2 regions of the Paenibacillus sp. Marseille-Q9583 genome follow, and region 1 is predicted to be linked to the other one. Evidence: a T-box and tRNA genes for the amino acid it is inferred to sense, from the RefSeq annotation. Region 1 holds a T-box; the other holds one or more tRNA genes.

Region 1 (14,842 bases):
CATGCGTGAAATAACGGAAGAACTTCGACTTGAGGTGAATCCTAATCTGCTGTTATATGGCGAACCTTGGACAGGTGGAGATTCTCCACTGGCAACAAAGACGCTAAAAGGTGTTCAGCGGGGGAAAGGATATGCTGTCTTCAATGATAACTTTCGTTCGGCGATCAAAGGTGATAGTGATGGATGGGGACGGGGCTTTATTACAGGGGAATACGGCAAAGAAGGGGCTATTGCAGCCGGAATCAAAGGAGCCATCCACGAATTTACAGACTCCCCAGTGGAATCGGTGAACTATGTAACGGCCCATGACAATTTGAATTTATGGGATAAGGTGCTTACCGTTCAAGGGGGATTTCAGGATGCCGTTTCACGGGCTAATCCTTATGTGAATGTAGATCAGGAGAATATTCTCAGCAATGAGACCGTGCGCCGATCCCTACTTGCAAATGGAATCATCCTGACCTCGCAAGGGATTCCATTCCTGCATGCCGGTGATGAGCTACTGCGCAGTAAATTTGGAGATCATAATAGCTACCGTAGCGGTGATACGATTAACGCGATCCGCTGGAACATGAAGAGTATGTTTAAGCCTGTATTTCAATATTATAAAGGCTTGATCGAACTGCGGCGTACACATCCGGCATTTCGTCTACATGGTCGGCAAGAAATTGAGCGTTCGCTGGAATTTCTGCGCTGTGATGGGGGGATTGTGTCGTACCTGCTTAGAAATCATGCAGGAGGCGACCTCTGGAACAATATAACAGTCATCTTTAATGCCAATAATGATCGAGTAAAGCTATCTCTTCCTGAAGCTAATAACGGTTGGAACGTGGTGGTGGATCATACCCGAGCGGGGACAGAAGCATTCCGAAAGGTTGCAGGTAGCGAGGTGGAAATTGAAGGCTTGTCGATGATGGTGCTCTATGATGAATGTGGTGAGCCAGCACCGCGGTCCAAAATTATCGAAGTACACTATGAGCGGCCAGATGGGAAATATCAAGGCTGGAATCTTTGGGTTTGGGATACAGGAATTCAGGATGGACAATGCGACTTTCGGTATATGGAGGATGGGCGTGCAGTTGCACGAATTGAGGTGTTGCCAGATACAGATTCTATCGGGTATATATTACGACTTAATGACTGGGAAGAGAAGGATGGGGATGGCGATCGCTTCATAGATTGTTCCAAGGATGACGAGCTGATCAAGGTCATGGTTATAGATCGTGATCAGGAGAATGATGGGATCTCAGATGATCATTTGCAGTTAACCAGTTAAAAAATAAAAAAGAGCTGTTCAGGGTTAGTTGTACCCCTGAACAGCTCTTTTTGTTGATCTTATGCTTTTCCGATGATCTGGTTGGATAAACCTATATCTAAAAGCTCGTAGTAGAGATTAGCTTCATTCCCTCCATGGTCTTTGGAAAGGTACATCGCTAGATCTGCGGCACGCAGAAGTTCATTAATACTGCTTCCATGCTCAGGAAATAGGGCTACACCAATACTTGCGGAGGTGTGGAAGCTAGATCCATTGTCAATAGACCAAGATTTGTTGAATAACTTAAGCAACCGTTGTAGCATTTCATCTAACATTTCTGGAGAAGTAAATCGGTGCAGTACCACCGCGAATTCATCACCGCCAATCCGGAACGCCTGGCCTACACCTTTAACCGTTTGCAAAAGCTCTCGAGAGAGCAGTTGGAGAAATTCGTCTCCAGCCAGATGTCCTAAGGTATCGTTTAACTGCTTGAATCTGTCACAATCCAGCAATGCGAGTGCAATATTCTTTCTCCGTTCCTCGGGTTGGTTGATGAGATTCTCCATGTACATTTTGAAATGAGCACGGTTGGGAATCGCGGTTAAATGATCATAGAAGGCTAGCTTATGTAATCGTTCTTCGTATTGCTTCCGTTGTGTAATTTCACGGGACACTAACATAAATTGTGCTGGGAAATTATTGCTTCCCCGAACAGGCGACACCTTCGTTTCCAGCCATACCCATTGCCCTTCAGCTCCACGCATTCGTAGCTCTGAGATACGAGGGGTTCCTTGAACGACACTCTTTAGTTTAGCCCAAGCAATTTCCGGTTCACGAATGTAGTTGGAGAGTGGGTCACCTTTTTTAGGAACATAGCCGAGAATACTTGAATGTGAAGGGGAGCTATATAGTATCAACCCGTTAGGATCAGTCAAAATAATAAAGTCAGACATGGTTTCGCCGATTAGCTGATAGAGTGTTTGTTCCTCCAGCATTTCATTTTTGAGCCAAATGATTTTGCGACCCAGATAAATAATAACTAGAAGCAGAATAAAGAAGACCAATGAGTATAGCGCAAAGAGTGCACTCTTTTTATCTTGGAACCCATCTGTTACTTGTAAAGCGTAGGTGTCTATCAGGTCTTCTGATTGATCTAGATGAGTTCTGACTTCATTTAACTGCATGTTCAGACTTACAGGATGATATGAAGCAGGATCCCATCCGATCTGCATCCGTTCAGCAATCAATGTACTTCCTGTGCTCTTCCAAAGGATTAGGGATGTTTCGAAGGCATGGAGCTCGTTCTCTAATTCAGTAAGTATATTTGCCTGCTTCAAATCACTGTAAGGTTTGTTGATAGATTTGATGTCTGAACTTGCTAGGCCTACCCGTTCTTGTGCTTGTTGATTATTGTCCTTAAATTCCTGAATGAACTGATCACGTTCAGCGTCAGTGAGGTTCGAGCTCATGGAGGAGTGGAGAGCGATTGCGGCTTGATACAGATCACGATCAGCACTCAGTATGAGCTCAGAGTTCTCAAATACATCTTCATATAAAGAATCTGACATTCTGTTAATGGTGTGATTTAGATAGAGTAAAGAAGCTACACTAATCCCAACCAGTAGAATGGAGATCGCAGCAAAAATAAAGATTAGTTTGCGTGTTACTTTGATATCGAAAAATCCAGCCACGGTCATCTTCTCCCCGCATAAGATGTTTAACAAATCTTATTGCTGCTAACCTATAACCTGCGGAACTTCCATATTGTGGCAGGCGTGTTTTATTTTCAGGCAAAGATGTTGAGAGTGATTATGTAAAAAAAGAGGTGTTGTAACATAGTGGGAAATGAGGCATGGGAAAGATAAATTGTGTGTGAATCGCAGTTTGTAGTACAACAAGTATATAGGACGTCCTACTTATAGAGCAATCGCTTCCTCAAATAAATATCAATAATAAAAATTTAAATGATTTTGGTATGGGCCTATTGCCTTATCTATATTCAAATCCATAAATCCTATTACCCAACGCTTTCGTAAATGATACCCAGCTAAGCCCCAAAATTATGCGTTCTGTTATGTTAAAAAAGCTGCCTAGTCATAATAATGACTGTAGCAGCTGACTTGAAGTTACTATTCGTTACGTAGTGCATGAATGGGGCGAAGCCGTGCGGCTTTGTTCGCAGGCATCATTCCGAAAATCACGCCGATAAGCAAGGAGAAAACAAAAGATATCAGTACCATATCCCAAGCAATGGATACTGTAAGTGAAGTGTACTTTCCTAGTAACCAACTACCTGCGGCTCCAATGCCAACACCGACCACCCCACCCAATCCGCTAAGCACAATGGATTCGATCATGAATTGAGAGAGAATATCGAGTTTTTTGGCGCCGATTGCTTTGCGGATACCAATTTCTCTTGTTCTTTCATTGACGGATACGATCATGATATTCATAATGCCGATCCCCCCGACAAACAGTGAAATGCCGGCAATTCCCGCAAGTGCCATTGAAAGCGTAGCTGTCGTAGAATTTACAGTTTCCAGCATCTCTTGAGAGTCAAATACATTAAAAGCATTATCCGCATAATTAAATTTAGCATCCAGTGTACTCTCTAGTTTATCTTTTACGGTAGCTACAGTGTTTGCTGAAGTCGTCGCAATTGTGATGGAACGTACGCCTTTGCTTTTTAACTGACGTTCTGCAGTAGCTATAGGGATCAATAAGATATCATCGTTGGAACCACTTAGACTAGAGCCTTTCGCTTCCAAAAGACCGACAATTTTATAGCTGATCCCGTTTAGCTGTACCTTTTGGCCTACAGGATCATCTGTACCGAATAAATCCTCAGCCGTACCTGTGCCGATTAGCGCTACCTTCTGCCGGTACTCCGTATCAATATCAAGCAGGAAACGTCCTGACTGTACATGGAAATCCTTAACGTCCTCATAAGAAGGTGTAATGCCCTCAACAGTAACGCTGACATTCTCAGTATTATGCTTGGCTGTAACGTTGCCACTGATCACAGGAGCTACATTTTCTATCCCCTCTATATCTCCAAGTGCCAAAGCTTCTTCATAGGTGAGGGAGGTGGTAGCCCCACGGCCAGTGATGTTTACCATCAGTTGATTTGTTCCGAGTCCATTAAGCTGCTCCGTAATCTGAGAAGTAGTTCCCTGCCCCACAGAAACGAGGATGATAACGGATGATACACCAATAATAATACCCAGCATCGTTAAAAAAGCTCTTACTTTACTGCTGTAAATACTTTTTAGAGCCATCCGCATACTTTGAAATAATTTCACCTCTAATGCCTCCGATCTTCTACGAGGTTGCCATCCTGAATACGAATGATCCGCTTCGCTTGCTTTGCAATTTCGAGGTCATGTGTGATTAGGATGATTGTGTGACCCTGCTCATTTAATTCTCGTATCATCTGCATGACCTCTTGTCCAGTTCGCGTATCAAGCGCCCCGGTAGGTTCATCTGCAAGTAGAATCGAGGGAGATCCAGCCATGGCTCGCGCAATCGCTACACGCTGTTGCTGTCCTCCTGAAAGCTCAGAAGGTCGGTGATGCATTCTCTTCTCCAAACCAACTTTAAGGAGTGCTTGCTGCGCTGTTTCTCTACGTTCTCGATGTGAGAGGCCGCGGTATATTAGCGGAAGCTCCACATTCTCGACAGCAGACAACTTGGGGAGGAGATTGAAGTTTTGAAAGATAAAGCCGATCTTCTCATTCCGGATAACTGCCAGCTTGTTGTCGGATAACTTGCGAACCTCTTGTCCGTCTAGAAGATAGCTTCCCTCATCCGATACATCCAGACATCCGAGCATGTTCATTAGTGTTGATTTACCAGAACCGGAAGGACCTATAATCGCGACGAACTCTCCGAAGTCGATTGTAAAGGAAAGATTTTTTAGAACTGTCATAGTTTCTCCGGCCATAGTATAGCCATGGGTCATATTCTGGACTTGGATCAGTGGCGTTAAAGCACTCATCTACTGCCACCTCCGCCACCACCAGGTGCTCCACCCGTGCCACCAGCACCACCTCCACTGAAGCCACCACCGCCACTAAAGCCGCCACCGCCGAAACCGGCGCCACCCATACCTCCCATGCCACCTTGCATTTGCATCTCAGTACTAGTTGTACCTGTTTTGGTAGAGATGACAGTAGGGATGATCACTTTGTCTCCTTTATTAAGCCCACTGACAATTTCAATACTGCTCTCATCATGGATGCCCACTTCGACGGAAACTGTTCGCTGATTACTATTTCCACGGTTTCTTGTGCCAGCTGCTCCGTTAGGCATAGTACCGCCGCGAGCATCAGGCGCTCCACTAGGCATAGCGCCATCGCGAGCATCAGGAGCCCCACTAGGCATCGGTGCTTGGCCCTCGCTAGAGGCTTTTGAGGAATCGGTTGAACCCGCTGTTAAAGGGAGAGAAACTGTGTACTTGCCATTTCTTTCTTGAACAGCTTCAATAGGCACGGTTAACACATCTTTTTTCTCAGCTGTTGTAACTGAAACTTCTGCCGACATTCCTACAAGGGCACCTTCGGAGGTGGTTAAGCCAACGGTAACATCGAAGAGGGAGACTCCGTTCGAGACGGTGCCTTCCTTGGCAATCTCAGTAACACTCCCCTTGAATTCAGTGTCGGGCAGGGCATCCAATGAAATGGTAGCAGGCATCCCTATTTTCACTGTAGGAATATCAAGCTCATCCACCTGCACTATGACGCTTAAATTAGCATAATCGGTGATATCGATGAGTTCAGAGCCATCCATCGCTTTTTCACCGCTGGCTATGTTAACCGCTGTAACAGTTCCGTCAATAGGGGCGGTTAGGGGATCTGGAGGGATCATATCTTCTTGTACAGATGCAATTTTTTCGATTTGAGAAGCGATATCCGTTTTCGCTTTTTCAATCGAACGTTTGGCACTGGCTAATTCATCCTCGGAGGCACCTGCCACGGCAAGCTTCTTATACTGCTCCTGCTTGTCTTGAAGATCCTCTTCAAGCGAGGTAAGAGAGGTTTGTTCCTGCTTGAGATTGTCGCTCAAATCATTGCCTTCGAAGGTAATTAAGGTCTGACCTTTTTTCACATTGTCGCCTTCTTTGACAAGCACCTCAGCTACGGTTCCAGCGTCCTTCGTTTTCACTTTTCCTGTTTCAGTGGCCGTGACGGAGCCTGCTCCAGATACATTTACTACGATATCGCCCTTCGTAACCGTGGCTGTATTAACGGGCACTTCAGCAGCCTGACTGCTCTTATCAGGCAAAAATGTATACACCAACAATCCGGCTGTTGCTACAGCTACTACCCCGATGGTCCAGAGCAACACTTTTTTCTTCTTCATTTCTTTCCTCCATAGATCATCAATTTTCTTTTAACTTAGGCCACCCTCGCGCACTTACTAAGTGTCGGATGGATTGTTAGCAATAGAATCGGTGTTTGAAGTGGAATTGTTGTTTGAAGTCGTTGTCACTGCCTGATAAGTGACAACATAGGTCCCAGTTCCCAGCAAATTTCGATGACCTTGGAATTCGTCGTATACATTCAATCGGATAGCGCCGCCACCTAGAGTTTTGTAAAGATTGCTTGTGAATGTTGTGGTGTATGACTTGAAGTTCCCTAATGGTAGATCTGTGCCCAGTGTTAAAGTCTTCTCCATCGTTTGTCCGAAGGGGTCGATCAACTCTAGTACAAGCTTGTGCTCATAGGTACCCAATTCGTAAAGCGTGCTGCTCGACAGGTTGTAGGTTAGGACAGTGCTTAGCGTATCTTTTCCACCAGTGACGGTGGCGACTGCATTTGTAACGGATAGGGTATAAGGGAACAATTCTACATCCAAAAGATTACTTTTTGACTCCACCGCAACATTATTTAGTCCCAGTGACACCGTATTGATATATCCCGTTGATTTCCCACCAGGAGCCGTAAGTTTTCCTTCGGATACCCCTTCACCGACATAAAGAACAAGCTGAGAAGGATCTACTCCAAGTGGAAGCTTAGTCCAGACGGTAACCAGATTTTTTCCGTTAGGGCTCGTGGAAGTTGTAGACTGGTAGACCTCGGCTTCGTAATATTGATTGTCAGGCGTTTTGTAATAAGCTACGAGTTGAGCCTGCTCCGATTTACGTGTTTCCTCACTGTTCATTTCCAGTTCTGTGTACATGATGTTGGAGCTCGAACCCTGATAAACCGTTGTCCGGCGCTCTAACACTTCTGCTTTTTTACTTTCAAGGTCAATTTGGAAGGAACTTAGTGCTGCAACTTCCTGAACACGGCTGTCCAACTGATTTGTACTTAAAGAAAGAAAATTAATTTTGCTTTCGCCGGAGGTTTCTTGCAGCGTTATTTTTAATTGATTGAACTGGTAGGTGTAAGGAACATTGGCTACGACATAAACGTCTGCGGATTCATTTGGCCCGAGTATGGTTTGCGTGCTTTCTGTGACAACTTGGGAAGTGCTGCTAATATCACTCTCACCAGCTTTAATGACACTTGTAAATGCAGGAAGCTGCACAGAGGTCGATTTCGTGTTGCGAATATTGATTTTAGCTACAAGCTGATCTTTGTCTGCCCAAGGTAGCCGCTGGATGTTCTCAAGCTTGACAGCAAATGTGCCGTAACTGTTCTCCACCGCGTATTCTGTATCCTGCCAATTGTTAGTTTGGAGTGTGTAAGGAATCTGATAATAGGCTGTAGGAAAAATGATCTTACCCTCTACAGCGGGTTCAGTCATTTGCAGCTGTAGCGTTCCTTGAGCTATCGTTAGCGGAACTTCTGCACTGAGCTCAATTATTTTTTCTTCAAGGGGTTTGAGTGTAAGGTTTGCGAAAGCCTTCGTGTCCAACGGAAAGCTATATCCTTCAGCGGCTTTAACGGTAAACTCATAAGCAGGCAAAGTAATCGCCTTGTTGCCGCTATTTTTTACTCGGAATTGCAGCGTCCACTTCGCGGTGCCGTTGTCGGCATAGACATTGGCGCTTTTTAACTGCGTCTCGACAGTATTATTGTTGATCGTAAGCTTCTTGATGACATTGCTGGCTACGACAAAATCTGGTGTGGTAGCAGCGGGAAGGTTATAGGTGACGATGGGCAAAGCTATTTTTAATGAGGTATCTTCTCCAGCAAACTGCAGAGTCATATTGTCTGTCTTCATATAAGAGGGAATTTCCGTCATGTAGTAGATCGTCTTTTTTTCCTGTGGCTGTACTTTGTAGTTACTGCTCGCATCATCAAGCGTTAATTCAAATACAGATCCTCCTGCAGATGCGAGGTATCCCTTAAGTCCAGGATCACTTAGCACTTTGGTTCCTTGATTGGTTAAGCTCACACCTACTTTGGCGTATACCTTACCGTTATATTTGTAAATTTGCAGACTTTCCATTTTGGTTGTTACGGGCTGATTATTCAAGGTTATCTTTTTACTTTGGCCTCTAGCGACCGCTTGTGAAAAAGCCACAGGCAAGGTGAAGGTCCCCAGCTTTTTTTGATAATCAGTACTGCTGAAATCCCAACCGAATACTGAAATCTTCACTCCATTTAAAGATGTGGATTTACCGACGTTTGCGTAATAGGTTACGGATTGACTGCTTTTGGAGGGGATAGATTTGATGGTTGCACTGCTGGTTACTGGGCTTCCTTGGATAACGGTTCCTCCGGCAGTAGTTACTTTAGAGAAATAGTCCACAAGATTGATGCTGCTTCCGCTCCCATTGTTATAGCTGAGGGTGTATGTAAGAATATTGCCCCCATCCTGAGTCAAAAAGCCAACATCGGTCAGCTTCACACTAAAGTTACTCTTTAAAGCTATCGAGCCGAGTTTATCCAGAGTGGATACAGTGGTGGCAGTTGCTGTTTTGGTGGATGAAGTAGTAGTTGATGCCGCGTATGCTCCATACGCTGAAGCTTGACTCAGAACTGCTGCGCTAAGTATGATCACAGCTACTTTTGTTCTTCGTGCATGCATGTAATTCCCTCCCGGTATGAAAGTCCTTGTATTTTGAAGGTGATTTATGATTGAGTACAACCATGCCTTCTTAATAATGGAAATTATCAAGCTCCGCTGAACGTTAGCTGAAAAAAAGTCCCCTAAATGGCTCTGAACCTTAAAGCCAGCTTAAAGCCAGATAAAAATTGCCCTAATTATGCTTGAACTTGTCAAAACGACAGATTTTGCATATAATAAAAAGACATATCTCTTGTATAAAAGAGATACCTGACAATTAGATTGAATTGTGAAATGCAGTGATGGAGAAGAGTACACAGTGCCTGACTTACAGGGAGGAGACGCCGGTGATTGAGAGCGTTTCTAGGATACAGAGCTGTCGAAGTTCACTCCGGAGCAGTTCCTTGAATTCCTTAAGATTGCCTTGTAAGGAAGCGTAGGGGAAACCGGTCACAGACCGTTATTTCTGTATAAAGTGAGATAGGTATCTGTCCAGCCAAAAGAGGGAATGAAGCTCTTAAGGGGAACAGATCAGCTTGTCTAACAAGGGTGGTACCACGGTCTTTTCGTCCCTTACCGGGAGGAAAGGCCTTTTTTTGTTGAATTATAAGAAAGTATAAGCTTCACGCTATACTTTTTCCTTATAATTCTCGCATAAACGCATACCGTCCTTAAAGGACGCCGAAGGCGTTTTAGCTTGAACTAGACAATGATTGAAGGGGGCTGTACACGGCCATGAAAGAGAAGTTGGAAGCATTGAAGGTTGAGGCGCTGGCTAAGTTGCAGGAGGTTATGGATCCACAGGTTTTGAATGACCTAAGAGTGAAATATCTCGGTAAAAAAGGCGAGCTTACAGAAGTTCTACGTGGTATGGGAGGACTTAGTGCTGAGGAGCGTCCGGTTATCGGGCAAGTAGCGAATCAGGTGCGTAGTGCCATTGAGGAGATTATTGGAGCGAAGCAAGAGGCTTTTCAACAGCAAGAGACTCAGCAACGTCTACAGGCTGAAAAAGTAGACGTAACATTGCCAGGTCGCCGCATGCAGCAAGGGGGCGTTCACCCGCTTAGCAGAGTGGTTCAGGAAATTGAGGATATTTTCATTGGTATGGGCTACCGTGTGGCTGAAGGTCCGGAAGTGGAGACCGATTATTATAACTTTGAAGCCCTAAATCTACCTAAAAATCACCCGGCACGCGATATGCAGGATTCCTTTTATTTAACGGATGACCTGCTTATGCGTACTCAAACGTCTCCGGTACAGATTCGTACTATGCAGGCTATGAACGGTGAAGTTCCAGTTAAAATCATTTGCCCGGGTAAAGTATTCCGCCGCGATGATGACGATGCAACGCATTCCTTCCAGTTCCATCAAATTGAAGGTTTAGTTATTGGAAGCAACATTCGGATGAGTGATCTGAAAGGCACCTTGCAGCAATTCGTACAAGAGATGTTCGGCCCGAATACAGACATTCGTCTTCGTCCGAGCTTCTTCCCATTCACCGAGCCAAGCGTTGAAGTGGATGTAAGCTGCTTCAAATGTGGCGGCGATGGCTGCAGACTGTGCAAGCAAAGCGGATGGTTAGAAATCCTTGGCGCTGGCATGGTGCATCCAAATGTTCTGAAAATGGGTGGCTATGATCCTGCTAAGTATAGCGGCTTCGCATTTGGTATGGGTGTTGAACGGATTGCTATGCTTAAATATGGCATCGATGACATCCGTCATTTCTATAACAACGATATGAGTTTTGTAAAGCAGTTCAAGGGCGTTTAGATTTTTGGTGGGCGAGCTGGCTGACGGGTTAGGAGTAAGTAGCAATTGGGTTACTGATCTTGCTTAATAAAAGACTATTAAATAGAAGGAACGGAGAGAAATTTTGGAACTGTAGAAGCGCCAGCGTTCGCCTTTATCCTCGGATTTCTACCGCGAGAAGCGGTTTTAATCAGGAAATCTGAGGATAACAGCGATCGGAAGTCCAATATTTTTCGTAGTGACTGCTCTAAATAGGACGGTTATGAAGCTTTGATCGAGTAATCCTAAATTGTACTACTCCCACAGGAAGCAGATCGAACGGCAAGTAGATAAATACATCTGAAACATAAAGGAAGTGAGCGGACATGAAAGTATCAACCGGATGGTTGGCTGATTATACATCGATTGAAGGAGTAACCGCCGAAAAGCTAGCGGAGAAGATTACCGCTGCCGGCATTGAAATTGACGGAGTAGAGCGCCGCAATAAAGGGATTTCCGGCATCGTAACCGGCTATGTGAAATCGAAAGAAAAGCATCCTGATGCGGATAAACTGAACGTATGTATCGTGGATGCAGGTCAAGGTGAAGATCTGCAAATCGTCTGTGGCGCAAAGAATGTAGCTGCAGGACAAACCGTTCCTGTAGCTCTTGTTGGCGCTAAGCTGCCAGGGCTGGATATCAAAAAAGCGAAGCTGCGCGGGGTATTATCACAAGGGATGATCTGCTCGGCTAAAGAATTGGGACTCAATGATAAATTGCTTCCTAAAGAGCAGCAAGAAGGAATTCTTGTACTTCCTGAAGGTACAGAGATCGGTCAAGATATTTCAAAGTTGCTGGGTCTAGATGATGAAATTCTGGAATTCGATCTGACTCCGAACCGTTCAGACTGCCTAAGCATGATTGGTGCTGCTTATGAAGTGAGCGCGATTCTTGGACGTGACATTAAATTGCCTGATCCTGCGAGTGAAATGATTGAGATCAGCGGAGCAGCTGCTCAATCTATCTCCGTTAAGATTGAGAATGAAGAACATTGCAGTCATTACGCAGTTCGTTATATCTCAGGTGTTAAACCTGCAGCATCACCGCTGTGGATTCAGAATCGTCTGATGGCGGCAGGGATTCGTCCAATTAACAACATCGTAGACATTACTAACTATGTGATGCTCGAATACGGACAGCCGCTTCATGCATTTGATGCAGATAAAATAGAAGGCGGAGAACTCGGCGTTCGTCTTGCTCACGAAGGTGAAGTCCTGACTACACTTGATGGCCAAGAACGGAAGCTTGAGCCACATATGCTCGTTATCGCTGATGGAGCTAAAGCAGTAGCTCTGGCTGGAGTAATGGGAGGTCAGGATACGGAAGTTACTGCTGAGACGGTAAATCTCGTTCTGGAATCCGCTAAGTTTGACGGAGGAACCGTTCGTAAAACCTCGCGTCAACTGGGACTTCGCTCGGAAGCATCGCTTCGTTTCGAGAAAGAAGTGGATCCAAATGCAGTGATCCCTGCATTGAATCGCGCTGCAGTACTTATTGCGCGTTATGCTGGCGGATCTGTGCATGAAGGAATTGTGCAAGCAGGAATAGTTGCTGGAGAAGAGAAAGTACTTACTTTGTCCATGGAGAAGCTGAACCGTTATCTCGGAACAGATCTGTCTTTGCTAGAAGTGAAGACATTGTTTGGTCGTCTACATTTCAAATGCGGGGATACCGCACAAGGATTGATCGAAGTTCAGGTGCCAACTAGACGTGGCGATATCAGCTATGATGTTGACCTTATCGAAGAAATTGCTCGTCTGTACGGGTATGACAATATTCCAACGACTCTGATTGAAGGTGTTACAACGCCAGGCGCATTGACGCATAAGCAATCACTCCGCCGTGAACTGCGTCGCCTGTTGTCACATGGCGGTTATCAGGAAGTGATGGGTTACTCCTTCATCCAGCCGAAACAAAGCAAAATGTTCCCTGAGTTATCAGAAGGCTCACAAGCGGTTAAATTGGCTATGCCAATGAGTGAAGAACGCAGTGTACTGCGTACTAGCCTTCTGCCACAACTATTGGATATTGCTAGCTATAATACCAACCGTCGTCAAAGCGATCTAGCGTTGTTTGAAATCGGCAATGTCTTCTTCACAGATGAAGAACAGTTGACTCGTCAGCCGCGTGAACTGCCGGTGCTGGGGTTGTTGCTTAGCGGTAGCCTAACCGTGAAGCAATGGAACGTTTCTGCACAGCCTGTAGATTTCTTTGATTTGAAGGGAGCGCTGGAATCTGTATTTGCTTATTTGGGTCTTACAGACAGAATTATCTACGAGGGAGATAGTCCAGAAGGGTATCATCCTGGACGTTCCGCATCGGTATATTTAGTCGGAGACGAGGGTCGTGTGAAGATTGGAACTATGGGTCAGCTTCATCCGGAACTGCAAAGAGAGCTTGATCTAGTGGATACTTATGTAGCTGAGATTCTATTGCAGCCGCTGTATGATAACACGCAAAGCCGTCTGCAATATAATGAGCTTCCACGTTTCCCAGGTATGGAACGGGATATTGCAGTGGTTGTAGATTCAACTGTACCAGCAGGTGATCTGCTAGCTTCCATCCGTGCAAATGGAGGAACTTTGCTGCAATCCGTACAGGTATTCGACGTGTACACTGGTGGCAAGTTAGAGAGTGGAAAGAAGAGTATTGCGATCTCACTGCTGTACCGTCACGGTGAACATACATTGACAGATGAAGAGGTTGGAGAGGTGCATGATAAGCTATTATCAGTCCTTCAACAAACTTTTGGTGCAGAATTAAGAAAATAGCAGGAATTGTGTAAAGCCGCAGCGAATCCATTTAGAAACTGAGATTCGCTGCGGCTTTTTCTGGGTAGAGTGAAATGCGGAGGATATCAGCGAGAATCTATTGATTACAAGGGATTTTGCCAAATGCTTAAGAAAAAAGCTACAATAGAAACAGTAAGACTAACTTAGAATCCGCACACATACAAAGGAGGGCACAACTGTGGCTATGGACCGGACACGTGTCGCCGTGGAGATATACGGAACTTCCTATAAACTCGTCGGAAGCAGCACTGAATATATGAAACAAGTGGCCCGTTATGTTGACGAACATATGCGCTCGATTTCTAAATCACACAACAGACTGGATACGCCGCGCATAGCGGTGCTTGCAGCAGTACATATGGCGGAGCAGGCTATTCAGGTTCAGGATTTTAAAAATGAACTCAACATGATGACAGGTGAACGCAGTGAACTGCGATTGGAAGTATCTCGCCTGCTGGAGGTTCAGCGGGAGCGACAAGAAGAATATGAACGCCTTGAAGCGGCGGCTAAGGAAGAAGCTACACGTCTGATTGCTGCGGTTGAAGAAGAGCGCAAGCGTCATCTGGAAATTCAGGAGAATGAGCGTAAAGTACATGCTAACCAGCTTCAGGAGGCAACCCAAGCGGCTGAAGCCGCACGAGAGAAGCTGGAAGAGGAGCTGCTTGCACGTGAGCTGGAGCTGCAGGAACTGCGGACAAGTTATGAGGATGAACAGTCTGCTATGCGCGAGAATCATCGAGAGGAACTAGCGAAAGCAGAAGCCATCCGTCTACAGCAGTTGGAAGAGCAGAAGGCAGCGCATTTGCAAGAGCTGGAGAACATCCGTGAGACGCTGACTAAGGAGAATTCAGACACCTTGTCTGCTCTGGAGCTTGAGTTAACTGAGACCAGGTCAAACTTAGAGAAACAGCTTGAGGAAACCAAATCAACATTAGGTAAGGAACTCGAGAAGACGAAGTTGACACTGGGTAAGGAGCTTGAGAGCACGACAACGAAGCTAAGCAAGGAATTGGCTGAAGAACGGGAAGCTTTACAACGGGAGCTTGCT
Region 2 (14,842 bases), on a different contig from region 1:
CGTAATTATACTGAGTATAGAAGTGAAATTAGAGAACAAACGTGGAGGTATGATGGAAATTAATCTTGTTCCAGTAACGTTTAAAGATAAAGAGGTATTGTCTAATCTATATCAATTTTACAATTATGATTTCAGTTTATTTACAGATCAAGACGTAAATCAGCACGGGGAATTCGAGGTGAATATTGATTATTTTTGGGAAGGGGATCATCGATGGAATCCATATTTGATTGAGGTTTCAGGAAACTTAGCTGGATTTGTGGTTATTCTTTTTGAAAACTTAGATACAGACCCAGATCCAGCTCATGTGGTCTATGACTTTATGATTTTGCAGAAATACAGAAGAAATGGAATAGGTACTGCTGCCGCAATAAAAACACTTGATCTATTTAAAGAAGCTAAATGGAAACTAGCTCAAATGGAAAATAATAAACCTGCTATAGCTTTCTGGCGAAAAGTTCTTAAGGATTATACAAAAGACAACTATACAGAACGCTATTTGAGTGATCTCCAAAAATATATTCAAGCATTCGATAGAAGGGGGAGAACGAAATGAATATCACCGTAACAATAACTGACAGCACAACGAAGTTTATGATTAACAATCTCTATCCACTATACTTACACGATCTATCAGAGATATGGGAGAACCTTCCTAATCAATACGGGGTATACGAGGAGAATGAAACACAGACGCTGAATGAACAGAATAAAGTCTTCGATATATGGTGGGAGAAGCCGGGAATTTTATATCCTTATTTAATAAAAAAGGATGGCATTCCTGCTGGCTTTGCATTAGTAGCCACACCACCTCATACACCACCAGATTGTGAATTTTATTTAAACGAATTCTTTATCCTACGGCCCTTCCGAGGTACGGGAATCGCTGAACGTGCGGCAAAGGAGGTATTTAATCTTCATATTGGAAAATGGGAGCTACAAACCAATCCCACAGCTACAAATAGGAGAGCCCAGCATTTTTGGAGAAAGATACTAACAGTATATACTAGTAATAGCTTTCAAGAAGAATGTAAGAAGTCTTTTGATGATGAATTAAAGATGATTTTTAATTTTTGTAATGGATAAGCTAATCAAATCAAAATGAGGCAATTATTTCATCTATTGACTTATAGTGGATTAGGGCTTATAATTAGAAAAATTATATATCAAAACAAATGCTTTGATGGAGAAAAGTAGTTCAATACCTCTTTACAGGGAGGAAACGCCGGAGATTGAGAGCGTTTCTAGAGAAAAGGGTTGATCGAAGTTCACTCCGGAGCAGTCCCTTGAAACCAATTGGCAAGTAGAGGTGTACCGGTGTTAACCGTTAAATATTTAAGTGAGAACATTTCTGTTTGTTGTACAGAATAGTTCTAATTTAGGGTGGTACCGCGGCTCCTCGTCCCTTTTCGGACGAGGGGTCTTTTTGTTTCCATTTAGAAGAAATATTTGTATCCATGCAAGGCTCGGTAGCTCAGTTGGTAGAGCATAGGACTGAAAATCCTAGTGTCGGCGGTTCGACCCCGTCCCGAGCCATCTTAATTTTAACAGCAAGGCTCGGTAGCTCAGTCGGTAGAGCATAGGACTGAAAATCCTAGTGTCGGCGGTTCGATCCTGTCCCGAGCCATCTTAACCTTAATAAGTAAGCTTTCTATAAAAACAGCCTGTCCGACTATTATGGTTAGACAGGTTGTTTGTTATTTTATCTTAATTTGAGAAGTTTAAGGAGTAGATTAATTATGAAATATGTAAATGCAGATACAGTCTTCCCTAAAGAGTTACTACAAGAAATACAGAAATATATAAACGGTGGTAAAGTCTACGTTCCAAAGCCTGAAGAATTACATGTAAAATGGGGTGAGAAGTCAGGGAGTAGAAAATATTTGGAATCAAGAAATACTGAGATCTGCCTGAGGTTTGCTGCTGGTGCAACCGTCGACCAGCTCTCAGGTGAATACTGTCTTTCTAAAGATAGTATTAAGAAAATTGTTTATACTAAAAAATAGCCGGTCAACCGAAGGGTTGACCGGCTATTACATTTATTTGAAGCGTTAACTCGCAAATATATGCTTACCAATTTTTAAGTTCTGAGGACGAGTCCAGATCCATGCACTAGTAGCTGTATCTGGATTGAAATAATAGATCGAATTGTTTGTTGGGTCCCAACCTCGGACAGCATCAAGAGCAGCTAAATAGGCAGTCCGGTTTGGAGTAAGCCAGTATTGACCGTCAGATACGGCTGTAAATGCGCCCTTTTGAAATACAACGTCTTTAATATTGTCTGGGAATTGACTAGATTGTATACGATTCATAACTACAGCGCCAACTGCGACTTGACCTTTATAAGGCTCACCGCGAGATTCACTATAAATGACTTTCGCCAGAATATCCATTTCCTCAATATTAAGCGTATATTTTTTTAGAGCATTCCATGTTTTTGTACCAGTAACTCCATCGGCACTTAATCCGTAGGCCTTTTGAAATTTAGCAACGGCAGCTTTCGTTTGTGATCCATATACACCATCTAAAGGCTGAGTATAGAAATTCAGAGCTTTTAATCGATACTGAAGATCCCACACATCTCCAGAAGAACTCCCTACGGTTAATACCGGAGCAGCACTAGCAGAACCGACCATTGTAGCCATACTTACCAGACCCAAAAGAAGCAACAAAGTGAATATTTTAGTCTTCATTGTAGTAGCCTCCTTTCAGAAAACATTATAAATAACCTTCAATAACTGAGACAACACTCATTTATTGGTAATCTAATAATCCATTTTACATTTTCGAAAATACTTCATTAGGTTTGTGATCTTATGAAATGGGTAAATGAATAATCAGAGGCACATCAACATCGGAGGTTTTATGTTATGAAAAAGCAATTATATCTATTCATAATCGCAGCTGCACTCACTCTAAGCGCATGTGGTAATGATAATAGCTATGGCAATAAGATAATGGAAGATATCTCACTTTCCAGTTCAAGCAACGTACCTGAAAATTTGAAAGTGGCAGAGAATCCTACTTTTAAAATAGGAAGTAAAGCGATTATCCAAGCGGAGCATATGGAAGGTATGAAAGGGGCAACAGCAACGATAGTTGGAGCTTTTGATACTACTGCGTATATCGTTTCTTATAGGCCCGCAACAGGCGGATTTCCAGTTACAAATCACAAGTGGATTATTCATGAGGAAATCAAAAAAGCAGCCGACAAACCCTATGAATCCGGCTCGGAAGTCATAATGGAAGCTGACCATATGAAAGACATGAAAGGGGCAACGGCTCAAATTAACGCAGCGGAACAAACCACGGTATATATGATTGATTACACACCTACTACGGGTGGAGATAAAGTGAAAAATCATAAATGGGTAACGGAAGATGAGCTTTCAGCAATAAAGTAACCAATAGAAATATAAGCTCAAAAGTAATGAAAGATGATTAAGGTAGGGACAGTCATGGACTTTGTTAAAGTTCTAGGCTGCTCCTACCTTTTTTGATTGCTTCTTTTATTGGAAGTGAAGTGTTAAAATATCTTTATAAAGCACAACTATACAAAATATACCATTATAATGGTATTTTCATAGAAGATAGGAGAGTGATTGAAATGCCTAACTGGCAGGTGAAATTCGATGAAGAGATGCTTAAGCAAGCTGCACAACAGATTCAAGTCGATTGGACAACGATAAAGTATATTGGTGGCTTTGAAAATGTTGTCTATAGCTTTCCAAAAGATGATCATGAATTTATTTTACGTGTAACTCATCATTCACATCAGGAGCAGCAGATGGTTATCTCTGAACTTGACTTTATGGACCATCTTGCAAAGCATGGCGTGCAACTGGCTCCCCCCATTCCCTTTCAGGATGGCAGCTTGGTACAAACGTTAGTCAAAGATGAAGAAAGATTTATGATCTGTGTGATGGAGAAAGCACCAGGTGGTCATGTTAATGCTTCCGACCCCTATTGGGGAACGGAGCTTTTTGAGCAATGGGGTGAGGTAACAGGAAGAATGCATGCTTTAGCTCTGCACTACGAGCGTCCGGAGACTGTTCTGGCAAGACCACATCAGGGTAAGCTAGAGTTTGACTTTGCTAACTTTGGTACTGTTGAACAGCAGCTTTTTGAAAAGTTGCTTCAAATAAATGATCGGATTAACCAGTTGCCGCGGAATCGAGAAGGCTATGGACTATGTCACCGTGATTTGCATCCGGGTAATTTCTTCGTGCATGAGGGGCAGATCACCGTGTTTGACTTTGATGATTGCGGATACGACTACATGGTGCATGATATTGCCATTGCCGTTTATTACTCGACCATCTTTGGGGATTGGCGAAAACCGGAGGTAGAGCAGAGTAGAACTTCTAGTCTTGCGGCAGCCATGCTGACGTCTTTTATGAAAGGGTATAATCGAGAGTATGCACTCGACAATAAATGGCTAGAAGAGCTCCCGCTCTTTATTGAGAAGCGCCGACTGGAATTAGTGCTTTTGTTATTTCAAGAGTTTTCGGAGTCACAGCGTGATCAGGATAGAGAGTGGCTTGCCCGTAATATTCAGGATGCCCTAAATGACAAAGCTTGTTTAGAGCTTTAATAAATCCATTTGCGTAGTTTTTAATATATTTAGAATAGATAATGAGGATATATCATATAAAAAAGGAGCATTTATTTGAATTTAGCAACTCCTGTAACACCTATTCAACTTATGCAAGTACTTCTAAACGTTTCTGTGATCCGCCCTGTTTTTATTTGGGGGGCGCCTGGTATTGGAAAGTCTTCTCTTGTAGAAGCTTTTGCTGATCAGGTGGGTCTTCCATGTGTTTCTCTTCTGGGTTCTCAATTAGCACCGGAAGACATCATTGGGGTACCTCAAATCGTTAACGGCAAGAGCCAATTTTGTCCTCCGAAAATGATTGCTCGGGACGAACCGTATTGCTTGTTCTTAGACGAGCTTAATGCCTGTTCTCAAGAGGTGCAAAAAGCTTTTTATAGTCTTATCCACGAACGCCGCATCGGCGATTATCACCTACCTGAGGGCTCTATAGTAATAGGAGCTGGTAACCGTGCACAAGATAGTGCAATTGTTAAACCTATGTCCTCCGCGCTTATCAATCGGATGTTCCATATACAGCTAAATGTATCTTTTCAGAATTGGATCTCTTGGGCATATGAGAATAGCATTCATCCTATGGTTATTGAATATCTGGAATTGCGTCCCGATCATCTGTGGAGTGCACCTCCAAAGACTGAAGAGCCTTTCTCCACGCCACGCTCTTGGCATATGCTTAGTGATGCACTACATGAGTTTGGTGATGATATAAATGTGGATACCGTGGGGATTTTAGCGAATGGTTCACTGACACCTTCTCACGCCACACAATTCAGGGCTTTTTATAAAAATCTAACTGGAAAATATGAACTTAATCAAATTATAGATGGTAAATCCTCATTTCCAACGGCTCCAGAAGATCGGGATCTTCTGTATTTCCTAGCGCAATCCTTGCGAGCCCAGATTATTAAAGAACTACCTCCGATTAAAGATAACGTACGAGATGGACATCGCCAATTTGCACACACTGTTAAAAAGCTGATTAAAGACCTGTCCGTCATTAGCTTTGAAATTGCACAGCTAGTAGTTGCTAAGCAGGAGCAAAGTGATAATATTCCAGATTGGTTAATGGTTGAAATTGTACGTGATTTACCACGTCTTGCAATAAAAGAGCGAGGGTAAATATGGCTAAAAAAACAACTCCAGATAATCCCGCTTTGAAAAATTTTAATGAAGCATGTTCGTTAATCGCGGATCATCCTATTTTTGCGCCGTTATCTGTTCGAGCTACGATTATCCATAATGAAAATAGTCCCTATCCTGAAGACGGCTGGGCAATTGTCACTAATAACGGTTATATTTACACTCATCCTAAACGGCGTGGCGAGGTTGCTGAATGGATGTACGTTTTGGCACATTGTTTTCTTCATTTAGGTCTTGGACATTTAAAGATTAAAGAGAATCAAGTGGCGTGGAACGTTGCATGTGATGTGTACATAGCAAAGTTTTTAAATGACTTGAAGTTTGGAAAAGTCCCTGCAGATATGGAGTCGCGATTTGATCTTACAATTAAAGATGAACAACAGCTTTACGAGCAGTTTATGATAAAAGGAAATCCGGACAACTCCAGATATTTTGGGACTGCGGGTGTTTCAAAACTGGATATGAATGTTAGAGAAACCACCAAAAGATACTGGGGAAAAGCACCGGATTGGGAAGCCTATTTTGCTTATGGGTTATCCAATGCTGTGACGAATGCAGTAAGTGTTGCTGGAGGCCATGCTAATACTATTAGTGACCCTGCACTTTCATTAACAGCTCCACAACGTGCAAAACGATGGTTCATGGATAGATATCCTTTATTAGGTGCGCTTGCCGCCGGCTTTGAGATTATAGAAGATCCAGCGATATGTCGGCGATTAGATATTTCCATAGCTGCCATTGACGTTGTTGATCGCAAAATATTTATGAACCCTGCAGCCGGACTAAACGATGAGGAGTGTATTTTCGTGATGGCGCATGAGCTTCTGCATGCGGGGCTTCAGCATCACGAGCGATGTCTTGGTCGAGATCATTATCTTTGGAATGTGGCTTGTGACTACGTAATAAATCTTTGGCTAATAGAAATGAGTGTAGGGGAGTATCCGCGAATTGGACTCTTATTAGATCCTGAGCTTAAAGGTTTATCTGCTGAAACGATTTATGATCGTATGGTCGGAGATATCCGCACTTATAAGAAACTGGCAACCTTGAGAGGCAACGGACTCGGTGATATTTTAGATAACGGTTCATCTAGTTTTTGGGATGTGAGAGAAGGACAAACGCTTGATGATTTTTGTAAGAATGCTATGCAACAAGGACTTATGTATCATGAAGAGCAAAGCCGCGGTCTTTTGCCATCAGGACTAGTTGAAGAGATTAGAGCGCTGGGCCAGCCACCTATTAAATGGGATGTAGAGCTTGCTCGTTGGTTTGATCATTATTTCTCACCGCTTGAGAAGACCAGATCTTATTCACGAATTAGCAGACGTCAATCTTCTACGCCTGATATCCCTCGACCACAATGGGTTCATAGCGGCGCTGCAGATGATGGCCGTACTTTTGGAGTTATTTTAGATACCTCAGGCTCAATGGATAAAAAGCTTCTGGCCAAAGCATTAGGGGCCATTTCAAGTTATGCGCAGGCTCGTGATGTTCCTTTTGCACGGATTATCTTTTGTGATGCTTGTCCTTATGATGCAGGTTACATGCCCCCCGAGGCTATCGCAGATCGGGTACAAGTGAAGGGAAGAGGGGGAACGATCTTACAACCAGCTATTGATTTGATTCAACAAGCTGAGGATTTTCCGAAAAAAGGACCGCTTCTAATTATTACAGATGGTTATTGTGACAAGCTGACCATTAAAAGAGACCATGCTTATATTTTGCCCAAGGGAAATGACTTGCCTTTCTCACCCAAAGGACCTGTATTCAGAATTAACTAAGGTAGAAGATCTTAGAAATGATTAGAGGTTTTATTAATAAAAGGTCCACGCAGAGGATGGGAGATGCCAGGCGGACAGGTTGAAGAGGAGGAGTCCCTTATAGAAGCAGCAATCAGGGAGGCCAAAGAAGAATCGGGCATTGATATAGAGATTAATAAGTTCTGCGGAGTTTTTCAAAATGTTGATCGATCTATTTGTACTAACCTATTTCTAGGGAAAGCCATCGGCGGCGAACCTGCTACTAGTTCCGAGAGCTTAGAAGTTGGGTTTTTCTCGATAGAACAAGCATTGGAAATGGTCACATGGAAAAACCTCAGACTGCGGCTGGAGTATTGTCTAAATGATGAGGTGCAGCCTTTTTACGTAGAGTTATGGGGTACAGAAGTTGAAGAAATTATTATTACACATCTGAGTTAATATAGGGAGCACAATGGACAAGTGTTTCGATCAACAAAGATTCATTTTTTTATTTTATAACATTTTCAGTTGATTACAGAACTTTTCATATGTTTACAGCGTCTTACTTATGAACGATAAATCGACGGTAAGGACTGAAACATTATGAAAGACAACACGAAGCTTTTCAGAAATAATATGAGGAGCCAGTCTTCTATACAATCTGTAGGCGGCAGGCGTTATGTGCCAGGAATTGATGGTCTAAGGGCTTTATCAGTACTCGCTGTAATCGCATATCATTTGAATCTGAATTGGGCTGAGGGTGGACTTCTCGGCGTTGGAATATTTTTTGTAATCTCCGGATATCTCATTACTGACCAAATCATTAGCCAGTGGGAGCAGCACCGAAGGCTGAACCTTGTAGACTTTTGGGTTCGTAGGGCGCGGAGGCTGTTGCCTGCGATGGCCGTTATGCTTTTTGTGGTTGCCATATGGCTTTTAATTATAGAACCATCAAGATTGTTTGGGCTCAAGGGTGACTTTACGTCTTCCTTATTTTATTTCAATAACTGGTGGCTAATATTTCATAATGTTTCCTATTTTGAAAGCTTTGGCCCACCATCTCCTATCGGACATTTATGGTCGCTTTCTATTGAAGGACAGTTTTATATTCTATGGCCAATAGTTCTCATCATCGTGATGAAAATCGCTCGTCGGCGAGGTAAGCTTATGGCATGGATTATGGCTTGCGCAGCAGTCTCTGCTTTAGCCATGGCATTGATCTACGTACCGGGGACTGACCCAAGTAGAGTGTATTATGGAACGGATACCCGCTTATTTGCGCTTCTCATTGGAGCAGCTCTTGCAGTTGCTTGGCCAAGTCAGAAACTTAATGATAATGTCTCAGAACCAGCTCGGCGTGTGCTTGATATTGTAGGGGGATTAGGACTCATTCTATTGTTGGTACTTTTTAATCAGGTTAATGAGTTCGATGATTTACTTTACCGTGGTGGGTTTTTAGTGATTTCTTTGATTGCAGCTGTAGTTATTGCCGTTCTAGCTCATCCTGCTAGCCGTCTGGGGTCGATCGTAGGCTGTAAACCTTTGCGTTGGATCGGGCTGCGATCATATAGCTTATACATATGGCATTTTCCAGTCATTATCCTTAGCAGTTCGAATGTGAGTACTGAAGAAAGCAGCATGCTTCGGATCATCATTCAGGTAGCAGTAAGTTTTCTTCTAGCTGCATTGTCATATAAGTATGTGGAGGAGCCCATTCGTCGAGGTTCATTTAAAGAAACATGGAAGAACATCAGTGTAAAACGAAGGGGTGGTCTTCGTCCAGGCTTCTTAATGGCTATTATTGCTGTGATTCTTATCCCAATCGCATGCAAAGGTTATTTGTTAAACGCTGGATCAGATACGTCTGCGATCGAATCAGCAGATTTGCAGAATGAACAACAACAGCTGCAACAACAAGAACAACGACTGCAGCAGCAAGAACAACAAGATATGGGAAGAAAGAATGATCCCGCAGATCATAAAGCGATAGACGAAAATGTAACTGATAAACCATCGATACCAGCCTTGGCAACAACTACAACTGAACCTGAAGTGAAAAAAGCTGATACTAAGGTGGGAACTACAAATACAGAAATAGCAAAGCCTGAATCAGAAGTGAAAAAATCTGTTCCTGAAGAAAAGAAACCCGTGGCTGAGAAGAGTCAAGCTGGAACGGATGTTACGGCCATAGGAGATTCTGTCATTTTGGATGCAGCCCCATACCTTTCAGAGGAATTACCTGGCATTGTCATTGAGGGAAAGATCGGTCGGCAGATGGCTAAAGCTCAGGAGGTAGTGGATCAGCTTAAAGCTCAAGGCCGGCTGGGTAAAAAGGTTATTATCGAGCTTGGGACTAACGGTTCCTTTAGTTCAAAGCAATTACGTAATTTACTGGATTCATTAAGTGATGCTGAGCAGATTTTTTTGGTCAATACACGGGTCCCAAGAAAATGGGAGAATAATGTGAATCACAATATTTCAAAAGTTTCCAGTGAATATAGTAATACGACCGTAGTAGACTGGTACTCTGCAAGTGAGGGAAAAGACGATTATTTCTACCAAGATGGTGTGCATCTTAAACCAGAGGGCTCCAAGTGTTACGCCTCACTTCTTGCGAAAGCCTTGGAAAGTAAGTAAGAATTAATTGAGTCTCCAAACTTTTTGATACTATATTTTAATAGACCGGCAAGAGAGTTCTCTCTTTGCCGGTCTTTATTTTTCGTAAACGAATGATCATTGAAACGCTAATTAATTCCTAGTCGTAGATAAAATGCTCCACCACAGCCACAGTCTTCATTATGTCAGGAATAGAATTGTCGATCACCTTCACATTAGAACTTGGAAGCGGCCACTTCACACTACGGTTTCCAAATGATTTGCGAAATTCATCCCAATGCTGGAACTTCCATTCATCTAATGGTGATTGTCGATCGTGAATTCGTGTCCGATACAATTCCTCATTGGCTAGTTCGACCAAGACAACTTTAACCTCAACATCTTGCAGTGAACGTCCGATTCGAGATAACTCACTGCTGATCCAGTCAGGGTTGGCGGCTTCTTGTGTAAATGGTCCAACCACATATGCATCTACATTCAGGCTAATATTGTCTAGCGCTGCGTCCATCGTAATCCGGTAGCCCAAATCACAGCATAATCTTTTGTAATCGGCAGAGTCTCTGTCTGCCGGGTCCAATCCGTGAAAAGTCATGATGGCGTCTGCCGCTGGTCGTAAGAGGATATCCATATCAAAGAAGGGTACTTTACGCCGGGAAGCGATCGCTTTAGCTAATGTCGTTTTGCCTGCCCCAGCTGGCCCTAGAAAAAATACAAGTTTGTTCATCATTGTCTCTCCTTAGAACCTCAATTCAACTCCATAATGTATCTCTGCATACTATCATATAAAAGATAGTGAGCAATCGCCAGCGCAATATCTCCATCAGACAGATAGGAACAGACTACCTGAGATATTTCGCGTTACGGTCCATAATATGATATTTTTTTGCTTCTCCATTGAGTTTTTGTGTAATCCTGCTTATAATATAGCGAGAAAAATAAGAAAAAGGTGTCTATAAATGAGCATATTAAATGTAGAAGGATTAAGTCATGGTTTTGGAGATCGTGCGATCTTCAAGGATGTTTCATTCCGTCTTCTAAAAGGCGAGCATATCGGATTATTTGGCGCTAACGGCGAAGGTAAATCCACTTTTATGAATATTGTTACAGGAAAGCTGCAACCGGATGAAGGTAAGGTCGAATGGTCCAAACGGGTGCGTGTTGGCTACCTCGATCAGCATGCAGTGTTGACCAAAGGCATGACCATTCAAGATGTACTTAGAGGCGCTTTTCAATACCTCTTTGATCTTGAGCAAGAGATGAATGATATGTACGGCAGAATGGGTGATGTGTCGCCTGAAGAGTTGGAAAAGCTGCTTGAAGAAGTTGGTACGATCCAAGATACGCTTACAAATCAAGATTTCTACATGATCGATGCGAAGATACAAGAAACCGCGCGCGGTCTAGGAATCACAGATATTGGATTGGATCGTGACGTAGCTGATCTTAGTGGTGGTCAGCGTACCAAAATCTTGCTTGCGAAGCTGTTGCTTGAAAAACCAGATATTTTGCTCCTAGATGAGCCTACGAACTATCTGGATGAGCAGCATATTGAATGGCTGAGACGTTATCTTCAAGAGTATGATAATGCATTTATTCTGATCTCACATGATATGCCTTTCTTGAACAGCGTTATCAACCTGATCTACCATATGGAAAATCAAAAGCTGACCCGTTATGTGGGTGATTATGAGCAATTCCAACAGGTCTACGAAATGAGAAAACAACAGCTTGAATCTGCTTATAACCGTCAGAAACAAGAAATTGCAGAGCTGAAAGACTTCGTTGCACGTAACAAAGCCAGCGTAGCTACCCGTAACATGGCAATGTCCAGACAGAAGAAGCTCGACAAGATGGAAATCATCGAGATTGCAAAAGAGAAGCCAAAACCGCAGTTTAACTTTAAAGAAGGAAAAACAGCGGGCAAGATGATTTTCGAAGCTAAAGAATTGGTTATCGGATATGACACACCGTTGTCCAGACCGCTAAATTTGTTAATGGAGCGTGGACAAAAGATCGCGTTGGTCGGTGCGAATGGGATCGGTAAAACCACCTTGCTTCGCAGCATCTTAGGCGAAATCCAAGCATTGTCCGGTTCGGTAGAACGTGGATACCATCAAGAGATTGGATACTTTGAGCAAGAAATGAAAGAAGGCAATTACAAGACTTGTATCGAGGAGATCTGGGATACATTCCCATCCCTGTCACAATTCGAAGTACGTGCTGCCCTTGCCAAATGTGGACTGACCACGAAACATATCGAAAGTAAGATTGCAGTTCTAAGTGGTGGAGAAAAAGCTAAAGTGCGTCTATGTAAACTCATTAACAGTGAGACCAACATTCTCGTATTAGATGAGCCGACGAACCACTTGGATATCGATGCCAAAGATGAACTGAAACGTGCACTGAAAGCATATAAGGGAAGCATTCTCATGATCTCTCACGAACCAGATTTTTATCAAGACATTGTCACCGATATCTGGAATTGCGAAGATTGGACAACAAAAGTATTCTAATAAGCAAATCTTTATTGAACAAGCCTATGAGGTGTTAACGAATCAGTTACGCTTTATAGGCTTTTTTATGGATAGTGGGGAGGGTCTATGTGTTAGAGAATAAAATGGATCAGCTTAACATCAGTGTTCAACGAATTTTTGGAGAACAAGAAATAGAAATAGTCCATTTCACATGCGAGGATTTAGATTATAAAACACCTAACTTTACAACAGCGGGTATCTTTCATCTTCAGGGCATCGCACTAATTAATAACGAGCAGCTTCCATGGTCAATCATATTAAAAATCATCAAGTCTGATAGTGCAGAAAAAGAGGATCCAGCACATCACAATTACTGGCGACGAGAAGCCCTAGTCTTTGAATCTAAGATTCTGGATGAGCTTCCGGGCTCAATCCAAGCTCCTAAGTGTTATCTTGTTGAGGAGCAAGAAGATGGTACTGTATGGTTATGGATGGAACGTATTAAGGGAGAATTTGCACATACGAAGGAGCAGTTTGATTTTATCGCCGAGCAGTTGGGAAGATTCAACGGGGCTTATCTTATAGGGAAGAACATTCCTGATGCTAAATGGATATGCAGAAGCTGGCTTAAATCATGGACTACCGCAAGTAAAATGTATGCACCTAACCCTGAGGAATATATTCATCAATTACATAGAGACATTGAAAAAAATCTTTGGACATGGTTCAAAGACTTTACTAATCAAATTGACAGTAACTTGAATGCTCTCCATCGTTTGCCGCGAGTATTAGCCCATCAGGACCTCAGTCAAATGAATATGCTGTTAACTCAAATCGGAGAGTTAGTCTTGATAGACTGGCAATTTATGAGCATATCAGGTTTAGGTGAGGATCTTGGTAAAATGTTGGGCGTAAATATGAGTCTTGGTGTGATTCCTATCGATCGTTACGAGGAATTCAAAGAGTCTTTATTCCATTCGTATATCAAAGGATTAAAGGCTAGCGGATGGCAGGGGGACGAATCCCTTGCAAGATATGGTTATTGTTTAAGCACTGCTTTACGTAGTGTCTGGGAAGTGCCACAATACTTTTCTCTGAATGCTCAGCTACAATCTGACCTGTTAAACGCTACTCTTCAGGAGCGGGTTAATCGGCTAGAGCAAATCATTATTATTCATCAAAAAATGACGCTAGAAGCAGAGACATTGAAATTATGGATAACATAGTTCTTAATTTTCATTAGATATGAAAAAGGAGCCCCTATTACAGGAGCTCCTTTTTGCTACACCTCAATGATGATTGGAAGAATCATCGGACGTCGTTTCGTTTTTTCGTACAGGAATCTACTCAGAGTCTCCTTGATGGTCTGCTTGATGATATTCCATTGGCCAAGATCAGGCTCACTCATCTTTTGAAGGGTGGAGGTTACAAGCTGGTTGATTTCCTCCATTAGAGTTTCTGAATTACGGACATAGATGAATCCTCTGGATATAGTATCCGGTTCATTTAATAGACGTCCATCTGTTTGGCTTAGTGTAATCACGGTAATAAGAATGCCGTCTGCCGACAGCTGGCGACGATCGCGAAGCACGACATTCCCAATATCCCCAATCCCAAGGCCATCCACTAGGATCTGTCCAGCAGTCACTTTGCCCGATTGGCGGACAACACCTGACGAAGACTCGACGATGTCCCCGTTTTTTAGAATAAAGATATTATTGGGATTAACACCAACCGCCTCCGCCAACAAGCTGTGATGATGAAGCATCCGGTATTCACCATGAATCGGTATGAAATATTCGGGTTTCATCAAGGTTAACATTAACTTGAGCTCTTCTTGGCTTGCATGCCCAGACACATGAAGCTCGCTGCGTGACCCATAGATGACTTTAGCACCAAGTACATATAAATTATCGACAATTCTAGATACATTACGTTCATTCCCGGGGATAGGGTTAGCTGCAATCAGGACGGTGTCTCCAGCCTGGATTTCCATCTGCCTATGACTTGCATTAGCCAGTCGCGATAGCGCAGCCATGGGCTCACCTTGACTGCCTGTACATAATACAGTTACTTGCTCTGGGGGCAGTTTGGCAGCTTCTGTAGGCTCGATCAGCATGTTATCTGGAATGCTCAAGTACCCGAGTTCCTGGGCTACTCGGACAACATTAACCATACTTCTGCCAAGTAAGGTTAATCTACGATCGGTTAAACGAGCAGCTTCAATGATCTGTTGTAGACGGTGTACATTTGAAGCAAAG

The links. The T-box of region 1 lies ahead of pheS (phenylalanine--tRNA ligase subunit alpha). A T-box ahead of a tRNA ligase gene usually reads a tRNA of that ligase, here a tRNA-Phe.
Region 2: it encodes a tRNA-Phe, which carries the amino acid that the T-box ahead of pheS (phenylalanine--tRNA ligase subunit alpha) is inferred to sense. The anticodon was not compared.

Annotation. Positions count from the first base shown of each region.
Region 1 covers NZ_CDRJTB010000007.1:128,942-143,783, reverse strand. Annotated here, with positions in the region: gene pulA (type I pullulanase) at 1-1,276, shown strand, start outside; gene ACWNM1_RS05765 (diguanylate cyclase domain-containing protein) at 1,336-2,946, opposite strand; gene ACWNM1_RS05760 (ABC transporter permease) at 3,385-4,557, opposite strand; gene ACWNM1_RS05755 (ABC transporter ATP-binding protein) at 4,560-5,252, opposite strand; gene ACWNM1_RS05750 (efflux RND transporter periplasmic adaptor subunit) at 5,249-6,616, opposite strand; gene ACWNM1_RS05745 (hypothetical protein) at 6,674-9,235, opposite strand; T-box leader at 9,505-9,791, shown strand; gene pheS (phenylalanine--tRNA ligase subunit alpha) at 9,950-10,984, shown strand; gene pheT (phenylalanine--tRNA ligase subunit beta) at 11,329-13,773, shown strand; gene ACWNM1_RS05730 (hypothetical protein) at 13,973-14,842, shown strand, end outside.
Region 2 covers NZ_CDRJTB010000005.1:113,133-127,974, reverse strand. Annotated here, with positions in the region: gene ACWNM1_RS04440 (GNAT family N-acetyltransferase) at 50-556, shown strand; gene ACWNM1_RS04435 (GNAT family N-acetyltransferase) at 553-1,086, shown strand; T-box leader at 1,172-1,410, shown strand; tRNA gene ACWNM1_RS04430 (tRNA-Phe) at 1,464-1,536, shown strand; tRNA gene ACWNM1_RS04425 (tRNA-Phe) at 1,555-1,627, shown strand; gene ACWNM1_RS04420 (CD3324 family protein) at 1,740-2,006, shown strand; gene sleB (spore cortex-lytic enzyme) at 2,052-2,693, opposite strand; gene ACWNM1_RS04410 (YdhK family protein) at 2,871-3,404, shown strand; gene ACWNM1_RS04405 (phosphotransferase enzyme family protein) at 3,608-4,594, shown strand; gene ACWNM1_RS04400 (MoxR family ATPase) at 4,670-5,731, shown strand; gene ACWNM1_RS04395 (vWA domain-containing protein) at 5,734-7,533, shown strand; partial or broken gene ACWNM1_RS04390 (NUDIX hydrolase) at 7,558-7,950, shown strand; gene ACWNM1_RS04385 (acyltransferase family protein) at 8,095-10,128, shown strand; gene ACWNM1_RS04380 (AAA family ATPase) at 10,247-10,831, opposite strand; gene ACWNM1_RS04375 (ABC-F family ATP-binding cassette domain-containing protein) at 11,064-12,620, shown strand; gene ACWNM1_RS04370 (phosphotransferase) at 12,710-13,807, shown strand; gene ACWNM1_RS04365 (ribonuclease J) at 13,864-14,842, opposite strand, start outside.